Regions from separate parts of the Paenibacillus sp. BT-177 genome, predicted to be linked through region 3. Evidence: riboswitches for the same ligand, from Rfam matches in the RefSeq annotation. Region 3 holds a riboswitch; each other region holds the start of a gene.

Region 1 (7,943 bases), on a different contig from region 3:
TATGGAAATGCTCTGAACATTAGTCCAGACAGCGAGCAGTATGGTGCTGTGAATGGCGGCAGTGATAAGACGGGAAAAATTGCGAATACACTTAATGAAAAGGAGAATGAATACGTAAATCCAAGTGGTAAATTCAAGGCTGAAATCGTTAAAGACAAATCAAACGTGGTACGTGGGTTGTTGTTTACCCAGTCTTAAGAAGTACAGCAAAGATGATAGTCATAAGGGAGATGTGAGCATGTCTGATCACGCTTCAAGTATGCTGTGGCTTGGTGTGTCAGTTATTCTATTTATAACCGCATGTGCAGCAGCAGCAAACTTGTCCAGTCAATTGGGTAGTGCACTGGAATTAAGGTCGCAGCGGGAGGAGCAATCAGAGGGGCGGATATCCAGAACTATAGAGGTGGAGACGCCACAACGGATTAAGGGGACTCAAGTTATCCAGACCATTCGGATGAACTTGCAGGAGGGGATTTCGGTTCAAGTTGACGGTTTAGAGTACGATGTATACTCTGAACCGTTTGAGCCTGATGTATCTACCTTGGATGCTTCCTCTATATATGCCATATACCCACAGCGTAATGGGAACGGAGAACTAACATCTGTACGTTTTGAGAAATTGGGGGAGGACTGAAGTGGTTCAAATAATATCCAAGCTGTTGGGGGCGCTGCTCGCTGTATTGCTTTTGTACATCGTACCCGCAGCTCAAGCTGCTGAACGGCAGAATGATATATCCGGGTTAAATACATATCATTCGACTGTACATTTTGTTGATATGGTAAGAACCAAAGGTTACATTACACCGACGATGTATAACGATTTTATGCGTGATCTGGAGCTGACAGGCAATACGTACGAAGTTGATTTGGAGCATATGTACAAAAAATATGTACCGAACTATGCAGATGCGGCAAAGCCAGACAGTTTTCTTGGTAATTATGAAGCTGTATACGATGGCTACTATAACCCGCAAATCTTACCTGTACTGTTTCCTGATAATTCGCAGCCCAAGTCGGAACAGACACGTCGGTATACCTTGATGGCCGGAGATTATTTTACAGTACGATTACATAATACGAATCGAACTCCTGCGGATTTATACAAATCCTGGATTTTGGGTGGAATAGATAACGATAAGCCGGCAGTTTCAGCTTCTTACGGGGGCATGGTTTTGAATGAAGATTACTGATTTTGCAGTTATATTTGTCCTACTCTTTTTGCCCTTTGGTGTGGTTAGTGATTTACGAGTGCAGAATCAGCGTGAAGTACAGCAGCTAGAAATGAAATATACGTCTGCTCTCCGTACCGCAGTTCAGGATGCAGGTGTTGTGCTCTCACAGAATGAACGTCAGGAACGCGAGGCCGGATATGGATCAGATAAGTTTTTTCGTGTAGATAAAGAAGAAGCGCTGGTCACGTTCTTGCACACTTTCTTCCTTAATATGGGCATTGATGAGGATACAGCAGCACAACGTGCGTTATTGGATTACATACCAGTCATTGTGATTCTGGACTATGATGGTTATTATACGTTCGCTTCAGCAACCTATAAAGATGCGTATGGGCAAGCGGTCATAGGCCACAAGTGGAGCGAAAAAAAGCCTTATGCCTATGTTGATGCAGCAGGCAACAGTGTGGGATTCACCCTGGACAATTATCTGCACGCATATGATGCGCGGAATCAGAGATGGGTGGAGGGTTTTCAAAAGGAGCTTGAGGGTCAGACCCCCATTTCGTTACTGAACAATTCATTAACCTTTGAGCAAATGCGCCGTTCTACCATCGTTCGCACCGTTCAGGAAGATCTGGCTCGAATGATTAACGCCCATAACGAAAAAGCAGCACGGAATGGCATTTCCTATACGTTCACTCTTCCACTCATTCCACAAGAGGAATGGTATAACACGATAGATGATGTGGGTATGATTGCGTTTATCCAAGGCATTCCAGTTGGAGACAGGTATTACAATAACTACGGGTTTGGTGGTGGAAGAGTCGTCCGAAAGCGATCTATTATTGGAGGCATAGAACCGGGTACTAAAATGAAATATTTTTATAGTGATTCATATCCAGCCCCTTTTCAAGCGGTTGAGCGTTTTACGGATGAAAAATCTGCGGCAGCTGCTGGGTATTTCGAATACAAATATCATAACAGCTTAAAATAATCACTCTCCGGGGTGGGTTTCGTATTATTAGGTCAACTAAAAGGTTGGCCTGCAGTGACAGCCTAGTCTTTCGATTTTATGGTCACTGCTATTTTAAAGAGTGAGTCAAATAAATGGAATTTGATACTCGACTTATCGGGGGAATTCCAACGAAGCTGACACCACTTGCAAAGTATATGCGGTTATATATAAATTTAAGTGCTAATATCTGTTGAAGTAAAAGACGAAACCGCTTGTGAATATTTTTGTCTTGGCATCATTTAGGCTCTTGCCCAATATTGAAGGTTTTTTAGTCCTTTATATAGGCAACCGCATATGATAAGTAAACACTGAATCAAAAAAAGGAGAATGAGTATGTACCCTAAATCATGCCATCACTTCCCATGGCATATTCCTATGTATAACAGCTGTAATTACAGCTATCGGAGTTATAATCCTCAATACTACAATTGGTACAACAACGACAGTAATCTCAATGAAAAGATAATATTAAGAGATTATGGACAAAGTCCAATTGTAGTGAATATTGACCAGGCTGCAAATCAAAACAAAAATTATCGTACTGCTATATGGACAGGGAAACATTTTCAAGTGACTCTGATGAGTATTAATGTTGGCGATGATATCGGTTTAGAAGCTCATCCAACAACTGATCAATTCATACGTATTGAAGAAGGTCAGGCACTTGTTCAAATGGGGGATAGGAAAGACAAATTAGATTATCAAGTGATGGCCTATGATGACTATGCAATTATGATACCTGCTGGAAAATGGCACAATGTAATTAATACAGGAAATACGCCCCTTAAGATATACGTTATCTATGCACCACCTGAGCATCCATTTGGTACAGTTCATGAAACAAAAGAAATTGCCATGTCTGCTGAAAGATAGCCAATTATAAATTAATTTTATTTCATCCCGGTCCAGAATCCAGACCGGGATGATTACATTTTCTTCATTTTATTATTCCCCCGATACTCATGAGGACTGTCTACATAGAGTTCCTTTTTATTAATTGTTATTAGAACTTATCAATTATTTAGGCATTCATTGCTAGGGAATTGTAAGCTTCTGTATACTAGAAGCTTAGATTACCAAAGCAGCAAGAAACTCCTTACGCACCTACCGAAGAGGAGCTTAAGTGCTACTACGATTAACTGTTTTTCTTTTTTTAGGCCAATCCATCTGAAAACCTTAAAATTCGCTGTTTTCAATATTCCGATAAGGGTGCTGGATGTGCTACAATAAAGCTTTGAAAGAAACGATAGCTATATGAAATAAGAACACTCGGCAATGCCGATGAGACAATAAGGAGCCAAAAACAGCTTATGAGTTTATTGACTGTAGAAAATGTATCCCACAACTTTGGGGACCGTGCATTATTTAAAAATGTTTCCTTTCGATTACTTGCGGGGGAACGTGTAGGATTGGTAGGAGCTAATGGTGTTGGTAAATCGACACTCATGAACATTCTGACTGGAAAATTGCTTAAAGATGAAGGCAAAGTGGAATGGACTCCACGTGTACGTTATGGCTATCTGGATCAGCACACCAAGCTGACGCCGGGCAAAACAGTACGTGATGTATTAAAAGACGCTTTTCTTCCTTTGTTGGAACTAGAAAAGGAAATGATGCAAATTACAGACAAAATGGGAGAGGCTTCTCCCGAAGAGTTGGAAGTCTTGCTGGAACAGATGGGAGAAATTCAAGAGCAATTGGATATGGGGGATTTTTACCTCATTGATGTGAAGGTTGAAGAAATGGCGAATGGATTAGGTCTCTCTGCCATCGGACTGGATCGGGATGTAGCAGCACTTAGTGGTGGGCAACGGACAAAGGTGCTTCTTGCTAAGTTGCTGTTGGAAAAGCCAAATGTATTGCTGCTGGATGAGCCTACCAACTATTTGGATGTGGAGCATATTGAATGGCTTACGCGATATTTGAAGGATTATCCCTATGCTTTTATCCTCATCTCACATGATACTGAATTTATGAACCAAGTCGTTAATGTAATCTACCATCTTGAATTTGCTAAGATGACCCGCTATTCAGCTAACTATGAAAAGTTTCTTGAAATGGCGGATCTGAACAAAGCACAGCATATTGATGCATATGAGAAGCAGCAGGAATATATTAAGAAACAGGAAGATTTTATTCAGCGCAATAAAGCGCGCGCATCTACATCAGGCCGTGCAAAAAGCCGTGAAAAGCAGCTTGATCGGATCGAACGTATTGATAAGCCTGAAGAAGCTGCAAAGCCAACCTTTCAGTTCAAAGAAGCTCGTGCGAGCGGGAAAACGGTTTTTGAGGGTATTGATTTTGAAATTGGCTACACTCATGCTCTTTTGCCTAAAATGTCCATGACGATCGAACGTGGCGAAAAGATCGCAATTGTTGGCTGCAATGGTGTTGGTAAGTCTACGTTGCTCAAAACCATTCTTGGGAAAATACCTCCAATCAGCGGAAAAACCTATCAAGGGGATTTCTTGCAGCCTGCTTATTTTGAACAGGAAGTAAAGGCGGAGAAAATTACACCGATTGACGATGTATGGAATGAATTTCCGCATTTGAATCAGCATGAAGTACGAGCGCATTTGGCGCGCTGTGGTTTGAAGAATGAGCATATCACCCGGCCTTTGTCTGCGCTTAGTGGTGGAGAACAGGCTAAAGTCCGCCTTTGTAAACTGTTAATGCGTGAGAGCAACTGGGTACTGTTTGATGAGCCTACCAACCACTTGGATGTCAAAGCAAAGGATGAACTCAAACGCGCTTTGAAGGAATACAAAGGGACCGTATTGCTTGTATCCCACGAACCGGACTTTTACGAGGATTGGGTAACCAAAACGTGGAATGTAGAAGAGTGGTCTAGTAAAGTTAACTGAAATCCAGTTCTGACAGATTTAACACAAGGTGGGGTTTGCAGAATTAGGAAAATATGCTAAGCTATCTTTAGCTGATACAATAAAATAGTCACACTAGGGGAGCCGCCCATGCGGCTGAGACGAAATAAATGGATTTCGGACCCTTTGTACCTGATCTGGGTTATGCCAGCGTAGGGAAGTGAGTACTGTACAAACAAGGTAGTAGCTCTTTACTTTTGTTTGCGCAGGGAACGATATACGTTTACGGATATAATAGTCCGTTTGATTTTGAACGTTTGTCAAGCCACTTCCTTTGGGAAGTGGCTTTTTGCGTTTCGTTCATCTTCATTTGTTCGAGTTTCCGTAGACGGATTTACATATAATCTCCTTTCATTATTGCTGGTACATGTGGCTGGCTCCGTATGATATTACCCAATATGGAGCTAAAACAATATAGATTCAGCTAATACGATTTTTTTTATAACACAAGTTCATATTCTTTAGTCCAAGTGAGGTGAAAATGAGATCGAATTACACGTAATTACGATGGAAAGTGTCTCCTGTGTGAATGTACCCCAAGTGGCTGCCGCTATTTGTGCTTATATTCATTATGTACACGCACGTTCGAAACAGAAGGGTGCCTCTGCTTTGCTTTCTTTGACTCGTAGCATGATCAAGCAGGAAGTTCCTTTGCGGCAAATTGTAGTAAATGACCGCGTGGACGTAGCTTTACTTACCTCGGCAGGAGCTGTCCAGCTTCCAGCTAATGGGTTATCTGTGGTGGATGCGAAAAGTCTACTTTCAGAGGGTACACGCTGTGGAGTGTCTGTACATTCCTTGGAGGAGGTGCAGACCGCCGAGCAGGCTGGAGCAGACTATGTACTATTTGGTCATGTATATGAGACCCATTGTAAAGCCGGTCTTGTACCGCGGGGTATAGCACAGCTTGAACGCATTTGCAGATTGTCGGACATTCCGGTGATAGCGCTGGGAGGCATACAACCCCATCATGTTCCAGAGCTTTATCATGCTGGAGCAAGCGGAATTGCGGTGATGTCTGGTATATGGGAAGCAAAGTCACCCGTTGCAGCAGCGATGGAATATAGGCGAATGGTAGATCTTGTAGTTCACGACCTGTAGCAAGAAAACGAGACGAAGGGAAAGTAGAATGCTTACTGGAGAGGAGACACGGAACATATGTCAAAGACACATACAGAGAAAAAAGCGATAGGACACGCTGAATGCTTGGTCATAGGCGGAGGTGTGATCGGCAGTTCCATTGCTTATCATGTAGCTAAGGAGGGACGTAGTACGATCATGCTGGAACGATGGATCCCTGGTGAGGGAGCATCAGGAGCAGCGGTGGGAATGCTGGCAGCGGAAAGTGAAGAGTTTGCAGACCTTGAGCTGGCACGATTTGCCCGTACAAGTCGAGATGCATTCCCTGACCTTGTCTGTGATTTGGAACGTTTATCGGGTATTTCAGTGGACTTTCGTACAGGAGGATTTGTGACCCCATTTCGTTCGGAAGCAGAGGGCCAAAAACGCTGGAATGCTGCGAATATGCGAGAGGATGATCGTGCCATTTGGTGGGATGCCAAGGAGTTGGACCGACGGATTCCGGGCTTGGCAGATCAAGTAATTGGGGCTATCTACCGATCAAAGGAGACACAAGTGTCTCCTGTCCAGCTTTGCCGTGCTTATGCAGGGGCAGCTGCGGTGCTGGGAGCAACAATATGGTCTGGAACTCAAGCTGAGGAACTGGTCATACAGGATGGTCGAGTTTGCGGTGTGCGAACGGATAGTGGATTTTTTTCCTGTGATCAGGTCGTGATTGCCGCAGGCTTGGACAGCTTGAAATTGCTAGAACAAATTGGGTTTGATTATCCACTATACCCGGTCAAGGGCGAAGCGGTAGCAGTCTCCTTGAAGGATCATCCTTTGGATTATACCATTTATGCTGACGATATTTACCTCGTGCCTAAACAGAATAACGAGCTTTGGATTGGTGCCACGAGTCTTCCGCATCAATATGACAAAGAGGTGACCGTAGGAGGCTTAAAGGGGTTGTTAGCACGTGCATCTGCCTGGTTGCCGCGTGTACAGGAAGCTTCTTTTGTACGTGCATGGGCGGGCTTGCGTCCGCAGGCAACTGCGGAGCGTCCTTTCATTGGTCCTGTTCCTGGGGTAGAGGGCGTCTATGCTGCAGTCGGGCATTATCGCAACGGTGTCCTGCTTAGTGATGCGACTGGGCGAGCGATGGCAGCTATGCTTAAAGGGGCTGGTGCAGCTGGACTTGGAATAAGTAAATTTTCTTCTGAACTTTTCAAGGAGGAAAGCTTATGAAGCTGACCATTAACGGACAGAGCATGACCATTTCCAATCGAATCACTCGTGTGGATCAATTGCTGCATGAACTTGATTTAAAGGTGAAAACCGTAGTGGTAGAGCTGAATCGGCATATATTGACCCGTGAAGATCATCATGAAACGGTACTTAAGGATGGAGATTGCCTAGAAATCGTACATTTTGTAGGAGGCGGTTGATCATGTTAACCATTGGAAAAGCATCTTTTACCTCAAGGCTGTTGCTAGGAACAGGGAAATTTTCGGATCTGGATATCCAATCCCAAGCCGTAGAGGCTGCTGAGACGGAAATATTAACGTTCGCTGTGCGCAGACTGAATTTGGAGGAACGGGATAAGCAGCATTTTCTCGATACACTGGATTTGAGCCGGTATACACTTCTTCCCAACACAGCGGGGGCAACAACAGCAGAGGAGGCAATCCGTATTGCCAAGTTGGCAAAAGCCTCCGGCTTGTGCGATATGATTAAGGTAGAAGTCATTGGGGATAGCAAGACGCTGTTGCCTGATCCTTTTGAAACATTGAAAGCTAGTGAAAAGTTGCTAGA
Region 2 (7,943 bases), on a different contig from region 3:
AGCACCGTCGACATCGATTACTACCACAACGGTGGTATTTTGCAAACCGTATTGCGTCAAATGATTCAAGCGTAATGATCGATTGAATCATGAAAATCCCCTCCCAAATGCGGTGTAAACTGCAATTGAGAGGGGATTTTTTTACATGCTCGAAGCATTCAGGAGAAAACATATGCCTATGGTCGAAAATACAGCAGTTATAAGCACTGTAATGAGACCAGGCAGGCTTTTCAACATTTCAGAGCCTTCTTGGCTCTTGAATTGACGTCTGAGAACAAGCTGGAGCAAAAGCATAACTATAAAGGATATGAGGCTAAGTCCACATAACAACCATATAAAACATATAGAAGAGGTGTGTATGGACCTGCTTCTTGCTTTTCGCCTCCAAGAGTAGTAGTTATTAATTAGAGAGTATTTCTACATTTGAGAGGTGAGGAATTGAAAGTTATCGAATTAGCAATTGTATTAAATGACAAAGAGGGCTACTATACTGAAAAATTTGACCTTGTTGCCTTGCCTTTTGTCCCAAGAAAAGGAGAAATGGTTTTATGGAATAATAAACTTTATCGTGTGCTAGATGTAATGTATAGTTTTGAAACAACTGAGTACGACTATAATTATGACGCTAACCCTAGTATTCAAAGCTCGGTAGCTCATGATGTAACCTATAAAGTTTTTTTGAAACCTGATAATTTTAACAGACATTGAATAAAGTATTTTCTTAGTGCTTAGGCTAAGAAAATACTTTATTTGTTTTTCACAATAGCATCCCTATAAATTGCCGTTATAAAACCTTAATAGGTTAACAAAACGCTTGTTTTGCCTTGTCTTCCAGACTCACAAATAAGTTCTTCGCTGGTTCTACCCCTAATAATAGCAGTCAGGCGCACGCCAGGAGCGCCACCGCACGGTTATGAGCTGAAGCACGAGCATCCGGAATATGGCTGCTCTCTCCGATTTTAGACTGTAATTTATCCCCATCCACTTTGCCACCGGTGACAGCGACGCTGGCACTGCCCCATAGAGCTAATTCAATTCATATTATACACATATCAGCAATCTATATTTTTATACCTATGGCTTAGAAAAAGAGAAATAATCAACTAATGATCGTGGACAAAAAAGCCGACCCACTCAGGACCGGCTTCCAACTGTATTCTCTTATAACCTTACCTTCGCTTGCCAATTACTTCGAAATATCCAAAAAGCCCTCTCCGAACACATCCCGTACGTCATGAATGGTAATAAACGCTGCTGTATCGATAGCTTTCACAATCTTTTTAAGCGCTGATACCTCTTGTTTACTAATGACGATATATAGGACCTCTTTCGGATTTTTAGTGTAATATCCGTGTCCTGACAGGACGGTAACTCCACGGTCCATTTGCGTAATGACCATCTCGGCAATTTTATCTTGGTGCTCCGAAATGATCATGACCGCTTTTTTCGGATTCAGTCCTTCAATCATGAAGTCCATCACCTTCGTACCAACGTACAAAATAACGATAGTCAGCATCAATTTTTCCGGACCAATAATAAAATAGGAAGAGAATGCAACAATCAGATCAAAAAACAACAAGGCATAGCTGATATTCCAATCCAGATATTTGTTGGCGATCCGGGCTAAAATGACGGTTCCTGCCGTTGTACCACCGACCCGTACAATTAAGCCAATTCCAACCCCTACCAAAACTCCGGCAAATACAGCATTAATCGTCGGCTCATGCGAATCAATCCGCCAGTTGACCGTTAAATGCAAAAACAATGAGTTAAATGCGACCGCAATTATAGTGTACAAGGTCGTTCTCTTGTCCAAAAATTTATATCCAACAATCAGCAGCAAGCCATTAATCACCAGATTGACGATCGAGGGAGACCACTGAAACAGGTAGTACAAGATGATCGTGACCCCTGTAACGCCCCCCTCGCCAAACTCATTCGGGATCACATACAGATTAACAGCCAGCGCGAAAAAAAACGCACCCAGAATAATAAATACGATATCTGCAATACTTTTTTTCATATATGCTCTAATCCTCTCTCTAACATTTCAACGGATGAATTGCCAGATGGATTGGCTGACTCTTCTTGCCAAAATACGCTGACAACCAGTTCATGGTATCCACTCCCCAACATAAAGTCAATACAACTTTGACACTTTAATTCGCCACCAGACTGCCTTAGTCCAACCTTAGAATTCCGCAAAATTCTGCTAATACAAGGTTATTCGACAAAAAAACACAATCCCGACTACTAAACTAAGAAAACGGGCCTCTAGCCCTTGTTTAGGCCCTAGGCACATTTTCCCCTAAAATGACCATCCTCCTAATACACATTTTGGACACATACGACCATCTTCCTGTTTTATGGCAAAAGCGTTTTACTTTGGATAAATGCGGGTATAATGATTGAAACCTTACCAAGCAACCTATACGGCATTACGACATCAAGTACATATAAATAGTCCTATACAGACGTCCTAAGCAACTCAATCTGAATTTGACAATATGGAATTGGAGGAATGACCCAAATGAATACAATGAACTTAACTGTCCACACCCTGATGCCCTTTCACCACCAATACCAACGTGCCAACGCGGTGAGTATGCAGAAGAAAGAAGATAGCTCGGAGAAGAAGCTCAGCTTTCAGGACATTTTGAATGAAAAAATGGGTAAAAAATAAAGCTCCGTTAATCCGGTGCATATCTCGCTTTACATAAGCTGAAAAGCCGTAGTTTTCTACATCGACTGTAGAGAACCACGGCTTTTTGCTATCTCACGCGTTTCTAAACCTAAACTCATACATTCATGGAAATAAACCTCTGACGAGCTTAACTGTACTATTTGTTGAGGCTTCCCAGTTGATTGACTTTCGTATGGCTACCGATTTATCGCTCGCCATCCCGATACTGCTCTGCCTTCTCACGCATCCCGGCGACGACGGCTTCCTCGGTATTCAGTCCCTTATCTGCCGCATAGGCACGAATGTCCTGTGTGATACGCATACTGCAAAACTTAGGACCGCACATCGAGCAAAAGTGTGCTTCCTTGGCCCCCTCTGCCGGTAGTGTTTCATCATGGTAGGACAAGGCCCGCTCAGGGTCAAGCGAAAGATTGAACTGATCGCGCCAGCGGAATTCAAAACGCGCCTTGGACAAAGCATCGTCCCGCTGCTGTGCACGTGGATGGCCCTTCGCCAGATCGGCAGCATGTGCGGCAATTTTGTAGGTAATAACTCCCTCGCGGACATCATCCTTGTTCGGCAGACCCAAGTGCTCCTTCGGCGTAACATAGCACAGCATGGACGTCCCGAACCAACCGATCATGGCCGCCCCGATAGCTGAGGTAATATGATCATATCCTGGTGCGATATCCGTCGTCAGCGGCCCTAAAGTATAAAAGGGAGCCTCCTTACAAATTTCCATTTGTAAATCCACATTCTCCTTGATTTTGTGCATAGGGACATGTCCCGGCCCTTCAATCATGACCTGGACATCATGCTTCCATGCGATTTGCGTTAGCTCGCCCAACGTCTTCAGCTCTGCAAATTGTGCTTCATCATTCGCATCATAGATACTACCCGGACGCAGACCATCCCCGAGAGAAAAGGCCACATCGTAGGTTTTCATAATTTCACAGATTTCTTCAAAATGCGTATACAAAAAGTTCTCCTGATGGTGCGCAAGGCACCAGGCTGCCATAATCGACCCGCCCCGGGATACAATTCCCGTCATTCTATTCGCCGTCATCGGTATATATCGCAGCAATACACCCGCATGAATTGTAAAATAGTCCACTCCTTGCTCCGCCTGCTCAATCAGTGTGTCTCGATACAGCTCCCACGTCAGCTTCTCTGCTTCGCCGTTCACCTTTTCCAGTGCCTGATATAGCGGCACCGTCCCAATCGGTACGGGTGAATTCCTAATAATCCATTCGCGTGTCGTATGGATATTACGGCCTGTGGACAGGTCCATGACGGTGTCTGAGCCCCAGCGTACAGCCCAGGTCATCTTCTCCACTTCCTCCTCGATGGAGGACGTAACCGCGGAATTTCCAATGTTTGCATTGATCTTCACGTGAAAATGGCGCCCTATGACCATGGGCTCGCTTTCCGGGTGATTGATATTTGAAGGTAAAATGGCTCGTCCAGCCGCCAACTCCTGCCGTACAAACTCGGGCTCCACTCCTTCACGGATCGCCGCAAATTCCATTTCAGGCGTAATGATCCCTTGCCGCGCATAATGCATTTGCGTCACGGTGCGCCCTTGTGAAGCCCGAAGCGGACGGTTGGTCACACCGGGAAATTCCACTGTTTCCCGTTTGGAGCCGGGTTTCAGTCCATTATCCTCCGGCTTGACGGTACGGCCGTCGTAAGCCTCCACATCCCCCCGTTCCAGTGCCCAAGCTCGCCGTAATGGTGGCAAGCCCTGACGAATATCCACCTGATAGGCTTCATCTGTCATCGGACCGCTGGTATCGTACACACGCAGTGGCTCATGATACTCTATTCCCTGCGGCGTATGTGTGGGATGCAGCGCGATTTCACGCTCTGGCACGGCAATGTCCGGCCGAGAACCTTGAATATACACCTTGCGGCTCCCTGGGAAAGAATTAACCCTACTGGCTTGCTCCGCACTTGTCTTCTCTACTGTTGTTGATTTCACTCCTGTTTCTTTTGTTCCTTCGGTTTCCATCGATTTCATGATCCATTCCTCCCGTATCGTTGAAATGACACACCGATCCGGAACCATTCCCAGGGTGGCGCTGATCTATGCAAAAAAGCCGGTTCCCTAGGGAACCGGCTAATCAAACGAGACAGCTATCCAGACAGTGCGCACATGGAATAAAACCCTATGCGTCACCGCAGACAGCAGCTGCGTATACATTTCAATGGCCGATTACTTCCCTACGCTGGTATGATCCAGATCAGGTGCAAAGGGTCCGGAATCTTGCCCGATTCCATCTCAGCCCGCATTACAGGCTCCCCCAGTAACTGTGATACTTTCTATTCACATGAATTGGCGGCTATAACAGACAACCCGCCATCTCTATCAGACTACTTTAAATTTATAGCTTTGGCAACCCTTGTATGATTTCCTTTTGTATTGATTACTGTTACGGGAGCATAAGCCCCATTTCCTTAGCTGCTTCGATCAAAACCGGAGCAAAATCATGCAGCGTCTCGGGTGCAAGTCGACTGACCGGGCCGGATACAGATAAAGCCGCCGCGACCTGTCCCTTTCGGTTCACAATAGGCGCGGCCACAGCCGCAGCCCCTGGCTCACGTTCTTCATAGCTAGTCGCATACCCCTTCTCACGAATGTCCTGCAGCTGGGCTTTATATACCTCAGGATCTACCGAGGGAGGCCATTCTTCACTGCTTAGCAGTACCTCCAGCTCCTGTGGCGGCATAAAGGCCGCCAGCACCTTGCTGGAGGCTCCCACAGCCAGCGGCATACGCGCACCCACAGGCGCAACCCTGCGGATCGCCTGATTGCTCTGCACGGCTTGTATGCGAATACGCATGCTTCCATCCCGCAGGTACAAGCTGACCGTTTCCCCTAAGCGATCACGCAGTCCTTCCATTGCAGGCTGTAACAACACCGCCGGCTCATCGCTTTGGGACAGATGCGTGGACAGCTCCCATATGCGAAAACCAAGCCGATATTTTTCCGTTTCGGCATTCCGAACGACAAATCCCCGATCCTCTAGCGTAGTCAAAAGACGATGAACGGTGCTTTTATGTAGACCAATTTGGGAGGCAATCTCCGTTAGACCAAGATCAGATTCTGCGGTAAAACACAGCAGTATATCAAGTGCACGCTCTACAGCGCGGACGGTTAATTTACGGTCTTCCATCGTGAACCGCTCCTCTTGTATCCATATTCGTTTCACACTATGAAACATGGTTACATAAATTATATAGAATAGTCGCAGCTACTGTAAACCGATGTTTTTGTGACAACCATATTACAGAACAAGAACAAACATCGACAATTCTTTGCATCATTTTTACTTTTCCGGTTCAGACGTTGACTTTGGATAATACCCATCATACGATAATAGGTATCTATACGGACATACCCTACTATTTTCAAGTGGAATTATACCTAAATTTTATGATTCGAAGATCAATTCTATATAAGGAGGCTCTTACATGATTTCCACATCCCAGCGCAACGCTCAGCTACAGACCGCTGTTCAGGAGCCGTCCACCCCACTCTTTAATCCCCGTATGCTGCGGTTCAAGCACGTTGTGATTGCTCTGCTGCTGTCGGTCGTATTTTTTCTGTTGTTTTGTTTTATTGCCTTGCATGCTTACATCGCCTGGGTGCTTACGAATCCCACCGTCGCACCATTATACTCTAATCCGATGCAGGCCAAAGGTATGCCTTATGAGGAAGTCAGCTTCCCAGCCAAGGATGGTAGCCGTATGGTACAAGGCTGGTATATCCCGGCAGATCAATCGCGGAAAACCATAATTTTCAGTCATGGCTATGGAGCCAACCGCGAAGAAAGCTGGATTCCCATGTATGATCTGGCGCATTATGCCCATAGCTTGAACTTTAATGTGGTCATGTTCGATTACGGATTTGCGTCACAAAACAGCAAGGCCGTCGCAACCGGAGGCAAGGCAGAATCCCAACAGCTCCTTGGAGCCATCCAGCTGGCAAAACAACGCGGCTCGTCGGAAATTATTGTATGGGGCTTCTCTATGGGAGCAGGAACCGCTCTTCAGGCGGGTTTGCAAACCAAAGATGTGGACGCGATGATTTTGGACAGCACCTTCCTACTGGAACCGGATACGCTATACCATAACATTCACAATCAAATTAATTTGCCGAGACATCCATCTTTGGAAATACTGGAGTTGCTGTTTCCAGTTTTGAACGGCACCAGTTTGCATCAGATTCCATATCAGGAAGTAAAAAAGGAGGACTATCCGTTTCCAATCATGTTTGTGCATGGTACACAGGATGAAAAGGCTCCTTACCCCATTGCGGAAAAGCTCGCTGCCAATCAGACCAACCCACTTTCCAGTGTATGGATTGTAAAAAACGGGATACATGAGCTTATTTTCAGAGAGCATCCTCGTGAATATTTACGACGGGTATCGACATTTTTAAGCAGTGTACAGGAGCTGGAGGACAAGAAAACCACGGCTGCTGCCCATAAACAAACGACTACGAAGTAAAGAATTATTTTCGAATAAGCATTCATCGCCTTGAAGAAGCCTACCTATGGACACTTAACCCGTGCCGTAGACAGGCTTCTTTTTTTATTTTCCACGATTAATTATTGTTCTGTGCAACAGATATAACCTGATGAAGGAAGTTCATAGACATATTCCCGATGGGACGGCGAATATACTGGGTACATATGCATCCAGGACAGATCTGCTAGATCTGCTGGATAGCCATAGTGGGATACGGGAGGTAAAAACGATGCTGAGTACTTATGGGTCTTTCCTGCCCTTACGTGTGCTGGAGGAAATCCGTCATTGGAAGCAGCAGGAAAGTTGGCATGTGGAAGTGATTAAATCCGCTACTGAAGGGCTAGAACCTGCTTATGTGCGGCTGCTGGATGATTGGCGAACCGTATTTGAACAAACGGAACGCACCGCCATAGAGTTGCTTGAAGAGCAACGGAGCGCGCTTGATCCGGTAGAACAGGCATGGCAACATCAGGAGAAAAAAGCGTCGTCTGCCCCCCAAGCTCATACACACCAGCTGGATAAACCATCAGCACATTCAAGGGGATCAGACGCATCAGCAACTGGAGAGAAACCGTTGTCCGAATCAGGCTTGAATTCACAGCCTGCCTCTCAAGAATTAAATCGTCGACTGGACGATTTGCTGCAAACTGCGAACCGTCAATCACAAGAATATGTACGGCAGCTAGGTTTGCTGACCGAGCACAGTCATGCATTGCGTCAACAGCCA
Region 3 (7,943 bases):
CTCAATGTAATAATTCACATTGAGCGCTAGCATGCGTTCCCTACCCTGTAAATCTCCGCGACATGAACTCACGAGAATATGCAATCCGATCAAGGCATACAGCATGAACAGCGGGCCAGACTCAACACCCAATAGCGAGTGCAGCAACGGATGAACGGAAAGTAAAATGATCATGGCAAGCACAGTTAGCACTAGAGATGCTTTTAGTAATAGAGAACCGAGTGGTAAGATGCGTAGCGGAAGCTTCTTGTCACCCTTGGATACCAGCTTGGCGGTTAATAGCTGGATGGATAAGCCCAAAACGGACAGCAGTGCAAAGAGGGCCAGCAGCGCGTTCGCCTGACCATAGGCTTGTCCGGTAAGATACCAGCTCGCTGCAATGTGGAAGAAAAAATTAAATCCGTTAAGCAGCACATTAAAGAGGGGAAACATCAACGAACGCAGTCGGTTGTTCACGTGGTTATCTCACCCGCCGATCCAGTCGCCAAATCTCAATGATAGAGCGTAAAAAACGAATGGAATCTTTCCAGACATGAATGTGCGAGCCATCTCGGTCAATGCATTTGACGGGTAATTGCAGCACACGGAGCTGAAGTCGCTTGGCAATAAACATCATCTCCAGATCCAGCGCCAGTCCGAGTTGTTCCTTCAAATGTGGAAACATCCGCTTCACGGCAACCGAACTCATCACTTTAAGACCCGTCTGGGAATCTACCACACCTGTTGGTAAAAAGGGGCGAGAAACGACCCGTTTGCCAAAGCTAACAATAGATCGCAATAAAGAACGATTCTCGGCGGTCATATCTTTGGTTCCGATCACAACATCATAGTAGCCCTGCTGAACAACATTGATCATTCTGGCAATATCCTCAATAAAAAAGGAATCGTCCGCGTCCACAAATACGTAGTAATCCGCACCGATGGTCCGCATTCCTTCCAGATACGTCCCTGCCTTGCGCGTATTGCGTCCCAATTCCCTTGTTTGAAGCAGTGGACTCAAGTTCTGGTTAATCCGGTTTACGGACAAGTCCGTTGCTGCCTCCAGCGCTTTAATCAAGGCATTCGTGCCATCGTGGCTACCATCATCAATGAGATAAATCGAACCCTCTATAATATGGCTGCGGATAAAGGCTTGCAGTCGCTCAGCAAAGGTTTTGACATGAACAAAACGTTTCTCTTCGTTATACACAGACAAGATGAATGCAACATGTTGGCTTTTAGTCGAATACTCGGGATAGAGCAAGCTTTGTATTTCAGAAAGTATTTCTTCGGTATCATTGGCTTGCCAAAATAGCAGACGCAATCGGCCTACTCCGATAATCTGCACCATATGCTGATCACTGAACGGAAAGGTTACATCCGTCACCAATAGCAATGGCATTTGCGGAAATTGGCTACGGATCTGATTAGCTTTCCGCACGGCTTGCCCCGGCTCCCTATAATCTATCAGGCAGCAACTTGCGCCCTCGTAGACTGAAGCTTCCTCCGTGTCCTCGCACTGTATATATTGGTAAAAACAAATCACATTGGGATAATCAATAGCCCTGTTGTTATCGCTAAAAATGGCTATAGGTCCCTGCACACAAACCTCTCCTTTTCCTTCGAATAATTCTATTTTGTTGAAAAAGAATTAAAAATGTTTGCTTAGTAAGATTAAATTAATGTCCAAATACTTCATATTTTCTTAACAAAATAGCTCACATCCCTTGATATATAAACATTTAAGAGAAGAAAAATCTATTTTCATATTTGATAAAGACAGAGTATTTCGACCTGATTCATTAGGACTATAAACGTGCGAATTACAAGATGAATCCGAAACTAAATTAGTTCTATAAGATTAATAAGAAGATATATATATGGTCTTTTTGTCATAGATAAATAGAAGAATAAAACCAATTTGCATGTCCATACTATGGACAACATGTCATCTTTCATCATGAATAATTATCAAAATACAGGGAAAGAAGGTCTTTTTATGGAAGCATTCCATGTCAATCGTGATGGGTCATTATCTACTCCCTTACGAGGAAAGGACGTGCTAGCAAACCCTCTTTTGAACAAAGGAGTGGCATTTACAGAAGAAGAACGCAAAGAACTGGGCTTGGAAGGAATTCTTCCTCCCACTGTCCTTTCATTGGAGAAACAGAGCGTTCGGGCATATCAGCAATTCTTGGCACAACCCACCATGCTGCGTAAAAATGCCTCACTTAACGACCTTCACAATCGAAATATCGTACTCTACTATCGACTGCTAACCGACCATTTGAGTGAAATGCTGCCCGTAGTCTACACACCGACTGTAGGAACCGCCATTCAAGAATACAGCCATGAGTACAACCGCCCTGGGGGCGTATATTTATCGATAGATAATCCGAACGGTATTGGACAGGCGTTTTATAATACCGGTTTGAGTAGTGAGGATGTTGACCTGATCGTCGTGACGGATTCGGAAAGTATTTTGGGGATTGGTGACTGGGGTGTCGGGGGAATTAACATTGCTATTGGCAAACTCGCTGTATATACAGCTGCGGCAGGCATTCACCCCGGGCGGGTGCTGCCCATTGTACTGGATGTCGGCACGAATAACGAGAAGCTGCTGAATGATCCCCTGTATATCGGAAACCGGCACAAACGAGTTCGCGGGGAAGCCTATAATCAATTTATTGATACCTTTATCAGCAAAACGTTAACACAATTCCCGAAGGCGCTTTTGCATTGGGAGGATGTGGGTAGCGTGAACGCACGACACATTATAGGGAAGTACGGTCAAAACATTCTCACCTTCAATGATGATATCCAGGGCACAGGAGCAGTGACATTAGCTGCGATTGTTTCGGCGGTAGGTGTCACTAAAACTCCGCTACGTGAACAAAAACTACTTGTCTTTGGTCCAGGGGCAGCAGGAATCGGTAACGCCGACCAAATACGGGGTGCAATGATCGAGGACGGGCTTCCTGAAGAAGATTCATTCAAGGCATTTTGGGCCTATGATTATCGCGGGCTGTTAACAGACGATATGGAAGATGTACTGGATTATCAGAAACCATATGTGCGTAAAAAGGAAGAAATCAGCTCATGGGCCCGATCGGAAGATGATAAAATACCGTTGCTGGAGGTCATCCGTCAGGTAAAACCCACAATCTTGATTGGAACTTCCGGTGTAGCGGGTGCCTTTTCTGAAGAGATTATCAAGGAAATGGTAAAGCATGTGGAACGACCGATCATTATGCCCATGTCTAATCCTACCAACCTTGCTGAAGCGGTACCCGAAGATTTGATACGATGGACTGATGGCAAAGCATTGATTGCTACCGGAAGTCCCTTTGAGCCCGTCACCTATAACGGTACGAAGTTTGAAATTGGACAGGCGAATAATGCCTTTGTCTTCCCGGGGCTAGGCCTGGGCGCAATTGTGGTCAAGGCCAAAAGAATTACCCCTTCTATGTTTACCGCAGCAGCTGATGCCGTTGCCAACGCCGTAGATTCGAATGAACTTGGCGGTGCACTGCTGCCCCATATCCGAAAATTACGTGATGTTTCGTTCGCGGTTGCGGTTGCGGTAGCGAAGGCTGCAATTCAGGATCAGGTAGCTCAGGCACACATTTCAGATATTGAACAAGCCATTCGGGATGCGATGTGGAAACCGGAATATGTAAGGGTCAAAGCCGTGGAAAGTGTAATCCAGCACCCTCATTAATCCTTGACCGGAATCAAAGCAGTTTGACATAACCTAGGAACGAATGTACAGTATTAGTCAAAAGAATAGGAAAGTCCACTAGGGGAGCCACTATGGCTGAGACAAGAATGAATCTTGGACCCTTTGAACCTGATCTAGTTCGTACTAGCGTAGGAAAGTGGAGCCTTCGTATATAAGGTTTCAAGCGTTTTTTGCGCATTGAACCTATGTTGAAGCCGCTCCAGTTTTCGGGGCGGCTTTTTGGCGTTGTTCCGAGAATTGTATCTTACGGGACTTCTTGTTCTCCATTTTTATTGGAGGTGGGGAAATGAGTTTTTCGCAAGAACTTCGTCGGCAGGCGGATGGCATTTTTCAAGCCATTTATGAGCATCCCTTTGTGAGAGGTATTGCTGAAGGAAATTTAACAAGGGAGCAGCTGATTCACTATGTAAAACAAGACTTTGAATATTTGAACGCCTACATGCGGATTTACGGCATCGCGATCTCCAAAAGCACAAGCCGGGAGGATATGGCTGTATTTAACGAACAGATCTCTTTTATTCTCAACAGCGAGGTTCATCCACATCAAAACTTTTGTGCTATCGCAGGTGTCACCTATGAAGAGATGCAGGGATATCCACTCGCTCCGTCCGCTCATCATTATATCCGCCATATGCTGACAGTCGCACATGAAGGTAGTCTTGGAGAAATCATGGCCGTGCTGTTGCCATGTCCCTGGACATATCTTGAGATTGGACGCAGGCTAATGGATGAGGTAAGACCGGACGAGTCTCATCCATTCTATGAGTGGATTTGTTTCTATGGAAACCAGATTGAAGATGTAACATCCAAATATCGCGAGCGTGTGGATGCTTGGGCGAATGTCGCCACGGCTGCCGAGCAAGAGCGGATGATTGAGCATTTTATGCTAAGCTGCCAGCTGGAATATATGTTCTGGGATATGGCTTATAAGCAGGAACAATGGCCCGTCCAGATGCGCGCTACGGTCTTGGAATAATCAGTAGAGATGAGAGAGGATAAACATGATGAGTATATGGGAACAAAGTTATTCGGATCTCCTGACAAAGGTACAAAATAGCAACCCCCTCGTTCATAATATAACCAATGTGGTGGTCACCAACTTTACAGCCAACGGCCTGTATGCGCTGGGCGCTTCCCCGGTGATGGCTTATGCACCCGAGGAAGTAGCAGATATGGCAAAAATAGCGGGCGCCGTCGTGTTAAATATCGGTACGCTGAACCGCGAGCTGGTAGATGCCATGATCATTGCTGGACAATCGGCGAATGCTCATGGTGTTCCAGTTCTGCTGGATCCGGTTGGTGCGGGAGCGACGAGCTTTAGAACCGAGTCAGCACTGCGGATCCTAAAAGAAGTTAAAATCTCACTAGTGCGAGGCAATGCAGCCGAAGTCGCCCATCTAATCGGAGAAGTCCGAGAGATTAAAGGGGTAGATGCAGGCGACAGTGCTGACAGCAGTAATGTCGATCTGGCAGTTCGGGCTGCGCAAACACTCCATACCATGGTTGTCATCACTGGAAAAGAGGACGTCATCACCGATGGGGTCGAAGTACGATTGATTAGTGGCGGAGACGCGCTGCTTACGAAGGTAACCGGAACAGGCTGCCTGCTGACCTCTGTGTTGGGTGCGTTTGCAGCAATTGAATCCAACCTGCTGCTCGCAGGTACAGCAGGTTTGGCATTTTACGGTGCAGCAGCTTCCCGAGCCGCAGCACATACCGCAAAACTGGGGCCAGGCAGCTTCCAAATAGCCTTTCTCGACGAGCTTGCCAAACTACATACTGGTTCCCTGGAGGGGCATGTCACGATCCGTGAAGCTGGAACAACTACAGCAGGTGGTGCGCGATGAGAGGCGTGCATGTACCGAGAGCGCTGACGATTGCCGGTTCAGACAGCGGCGGCGGAGCCGGAATTCAAGCCGATCTCAAAACCTTTCAGGAGCTTGGCGTATACGGCATGTCGGCTATTACAGCCATTACGGTACAAAATACCTTGGGAGTTCACGGTGTATATCCGCTGCCACAGGAAGCAACAGCGCAACAGATCGAAGCTGTAGGATCAGATCTTGGAGTCGATGCCCTGAAGACTGGCATGCTGTTTGACGCGGGCATCATCCGCCTTGTGGCCGAGCAGATTCGAAAGTTCGGCTGGGAAAAGGTTGTCGTCGATCCTGTAATGATTGCCAAAGGGGGCGCAAAGCTGTTGCAACCGGAAGCGGTGCAGGCTTTGAACGACGACCTGCTCCCCTTGGCCTTGGTCGTCACACCAAATATCCCGGAAGCGGAAGCCTTAACCGGGATAAGCATTCGTACGATGAAGGATCGCCGCGAAGCTGCGAGACATATTAGCAGCCTAGGACCCAAGTTCGTTGTGATCAAAGGTGGCCATGATGAGGAGAGCGAAAACAGCGGTCAAGTTGTTGACCTGCTCTTTGACGGAACAGCCTTCACCGAGCTGGGCGGCAAGCGGGTGCGAACTGTCCACACACACGGAACAGGATGTACGTTCTCAGCAGCGATTACCGCTGAATTAGGGAAAGGCGTGTCTGTACCGGAAGCTATTTTGAATGGAAGAGCCTTCATTCAGGCGGCGATTGAGGATACGTTGTATCTGGGCCAGGGACACGGTCCAACCAATCATTGGGCCTACCGCCGTCGTCAGGAGATACTCCAATGAGCGGTCGAATACTACCTGAGATCATGCGGCGGCATTTACAAATGTATCTGGTTGTTGGAAGCGTGAACTGCCTCGCGGAACCAAGTCGGGTCGTGCAGGAGGCTCTTGCTGGCGGTACCACCATGATCCAGTTCCGGGAAAAGGGCCGTAGCGCGTTAACAGGAGTTCCTATGCTCGAACTTGCGCGTCAGCTACAAAATCTGTGCCACCATGCTGGTGTCCCCTTTATCGTCAATGACGATGTGGAGCTGGCTCTTGAGCTCAACGCCGACGGTGTTCACATCGGTCAGGACGATGAATCGGCTGATTCTGTGCGTACGCGGATCGGAAACCGAATCCTTGGCGTCTCCGCCCATACGATTGAGGAAGCTCGTCGAGCCATTCTGCAAGGTGCGGACTATCTCGGCGTCGGCCCCATCTATCCCACCATCTCAAAGGATGATGCTCATGCGGTGCAGGGTCCAGCCATTTTATATGAAATGCGCAAAGCAGGAATTGATCTGCCCATCGTTGGGATCGGAGGTATTACGGTAGACCGTGTACAGGAAGTGGTAGGTGCGGGTGCCGATGGTGTAGCGGTAATTTCGGCCGTGACGCAGGCAGAACAGATTCGAGCTGCTGCAGAGGAATTAAAGAAAAAGGTAGTGCTAAGCATCAACCATCCGGGGATGTCCCCAAAACTATAAAGTGCCTTTAATAGTTCACGCAAGAGCCTCATTTTCACTAATAAAGTAAAAATGAGGCTCTGTGTTGTAACAAATTAATCTTTTACAGCTTGAATTCTTGTGTTCCTTTTCTCAGAAATAAGTAATCCTAGCAAAATGTACCCCCTGTACAATATCCCCATGAACAGAACAATACCAACGATTGAAACAAGAATAAGTAGAATATTCGCTACAAATAAAATAATTGCCATAGTCAAAATATCACATCCTTCAAAAGATACTGATTTTTAAGCGTTCCTATCCCCAGTGCACTTGAGCTCGTTGAATACCTGATTAACTATAAATATATGTCAATCGTCTTTTCTAATATTCCTATAACATTCGAAAGCAATTAGAAAACGAAACTTAATTATATTGATTTTTGGTTCCCCACTCACACAACCCTTCCAAAACAGGCAATAGTGTTTCCGCTTTTTCTGTGAGACTGTACTCGACTTTAGGCGGAACTTGAGGATACTCTTTCCGGTTCACCAATCCATCCGCTTCCAATTCCTTTAGCTGTGAACTCAATGTTTTATATGTAATAGCTCCGATTTGTCTTTTCAGATCATTAAAGCGAACCACTTGGTTTTCGGCCAGAAGATAAATAATAACCATTTTCCATTTACCACCAATTACTGACACTGTATAACCAAAAGGTGTATCTTCAATATTTTTAACTTTACCTTTAAATTGAGCCATACTCATATTCACACTATCCTTTCGGGTAGTACCTATCAAATTAGTGCGTACTACGTTTTTATTTGCGTTCAGTTTATACTAACCGTAATTTGAAGTAAAGGAGAGAAAATATGACTAAAACAATACGCCTCTCAATGCCGCA

The links. Region 3 has a riboswitch for thiamine pyrophosphate ahead of tenA (thiaminase II). Riboswitches for the same ligand answer to the same signal wherever they lie in the genome.
Region 1: it holds a riboswitch for thiamine pyrophosphate, as region 3 does, so the genes downstream of both, OIU26_RS00110 (thiamine phosphate synthase) here and tenA (thiaminase II) in region 3, are expected to answer to the same signal.
Region 2: it holds a riboswitch for thiamine pyrophosphate, as region 3 does, so the genes downstream of both, thiC (phosphomethylpyrimidine synthase ThiC) here and tenA (thiaminase II) in region 3, are expected to answer to the same signal.

What each region holds. Positions count from the first base shown of each region.
Region 1 covers NZ_JAOYTP010000001.1:31,012-38,954, reverse strand. The annotation lists gene OIU26_RS00140 (hypothetical protein) at 1-198, shown strand, start outside; gene OIU26_RS00135 (hypothetical protein) at 239-634, shown strand; gene OIU26_RS00130 (hypothetical protein) at 636-1,190, shown strand; gene OIU26_RS00125 (hypothetical protein) at 1,177-2,166, shown strand; gene OIU26_RS00120 (cupin domain-containing protein) at 2,521-3,060, shown strand; gene OIU26_RS00115 (ABC-F family ATP-binding cassette domain-containing protein) at 3,498-5,051, shown strand; TPP riboswitch at 5,137-5,245, shown strand; gene OIU26_RS00110 (thiamine phosphate synthase) at 5,577-6,170, shown strand; gene thiO (glycine oxidase ThiO) at 6,228-7,376, shown strand; gene thiS (sulfur carrier protein ThiS) at 7,373-7,576, shown strand; gene OIU26_RS00095 (thiazole synthase) at 7,579-7,943, shown strand, end outside.
Region 2 covers NZ_JAOYTP010000009.1:38,922-46,864, forward strand. The annotation lists gene acnA (aconitate hydratase AcnA) at 1-75, shown strand, start outside; gene OIU26_RS21035 (hypothetical protein) at 439-708, shown strand; gene OIU26_RS21040 (YitT family protein) at 1,187-2,023, opposite strand; gene OIU26_RS21045 (hypothetical protein) at 2,531-2,683, shown strand; gene thiC (phosphomethylpyrimidine synthase ThiC) at 2,889-4,703, opposite strand; TPP riboswitch at 4,887-4,998, opposite strand; gene OIU26_RS21055 (IclR family transcriptional regulator) at 5,116-5,859, opposite strand; gene OIU26_RS21060 (alpha/beta hydrolase) at 6,158-7,195, shown strand; gene OIU26_RS21065 (Fe-Mn family superoxide dismutase) at 7,446-7,943, shown strand, end outside.
Region 3 covers NZ_JAOYTP010000005.1:83,876-91,818, forward strand. The annotation lists gene OIU26_RS16605 (transporter) at 1-456, opposite strand, end outside; gene OIU26_RS16610 (glycosyltransferase) at 461-1,582, opposite strand; gene OIU26_RS16615 (NAD-dependent malic enzyme) at 1,979-3,700, shown strand; TPP riboswitch at 3,771-3,873, shown strand; gene tenA (thiaminase II) at 4,008-4,697, shown strand; gene thiM (hydroxyethylthiazole kinase) at 4,723-5,568, shown strand; gene thiD (bifunctional hydroxymethylpyrimidine kinase/phosphomethylpyrimidine kinase) at 5,565-6,395, shown strand; gene thiE (thiamine phosphate synthase) at 6,392-7,081, shown strand; gene OIU26_RS16640 (winged helix-turn-helix transcriptional regulator) at 7,466-7,807, opposite strand; gene OIU26_RS16645 (arginase family protein) at 7,912-7,943, shown strand, end outside.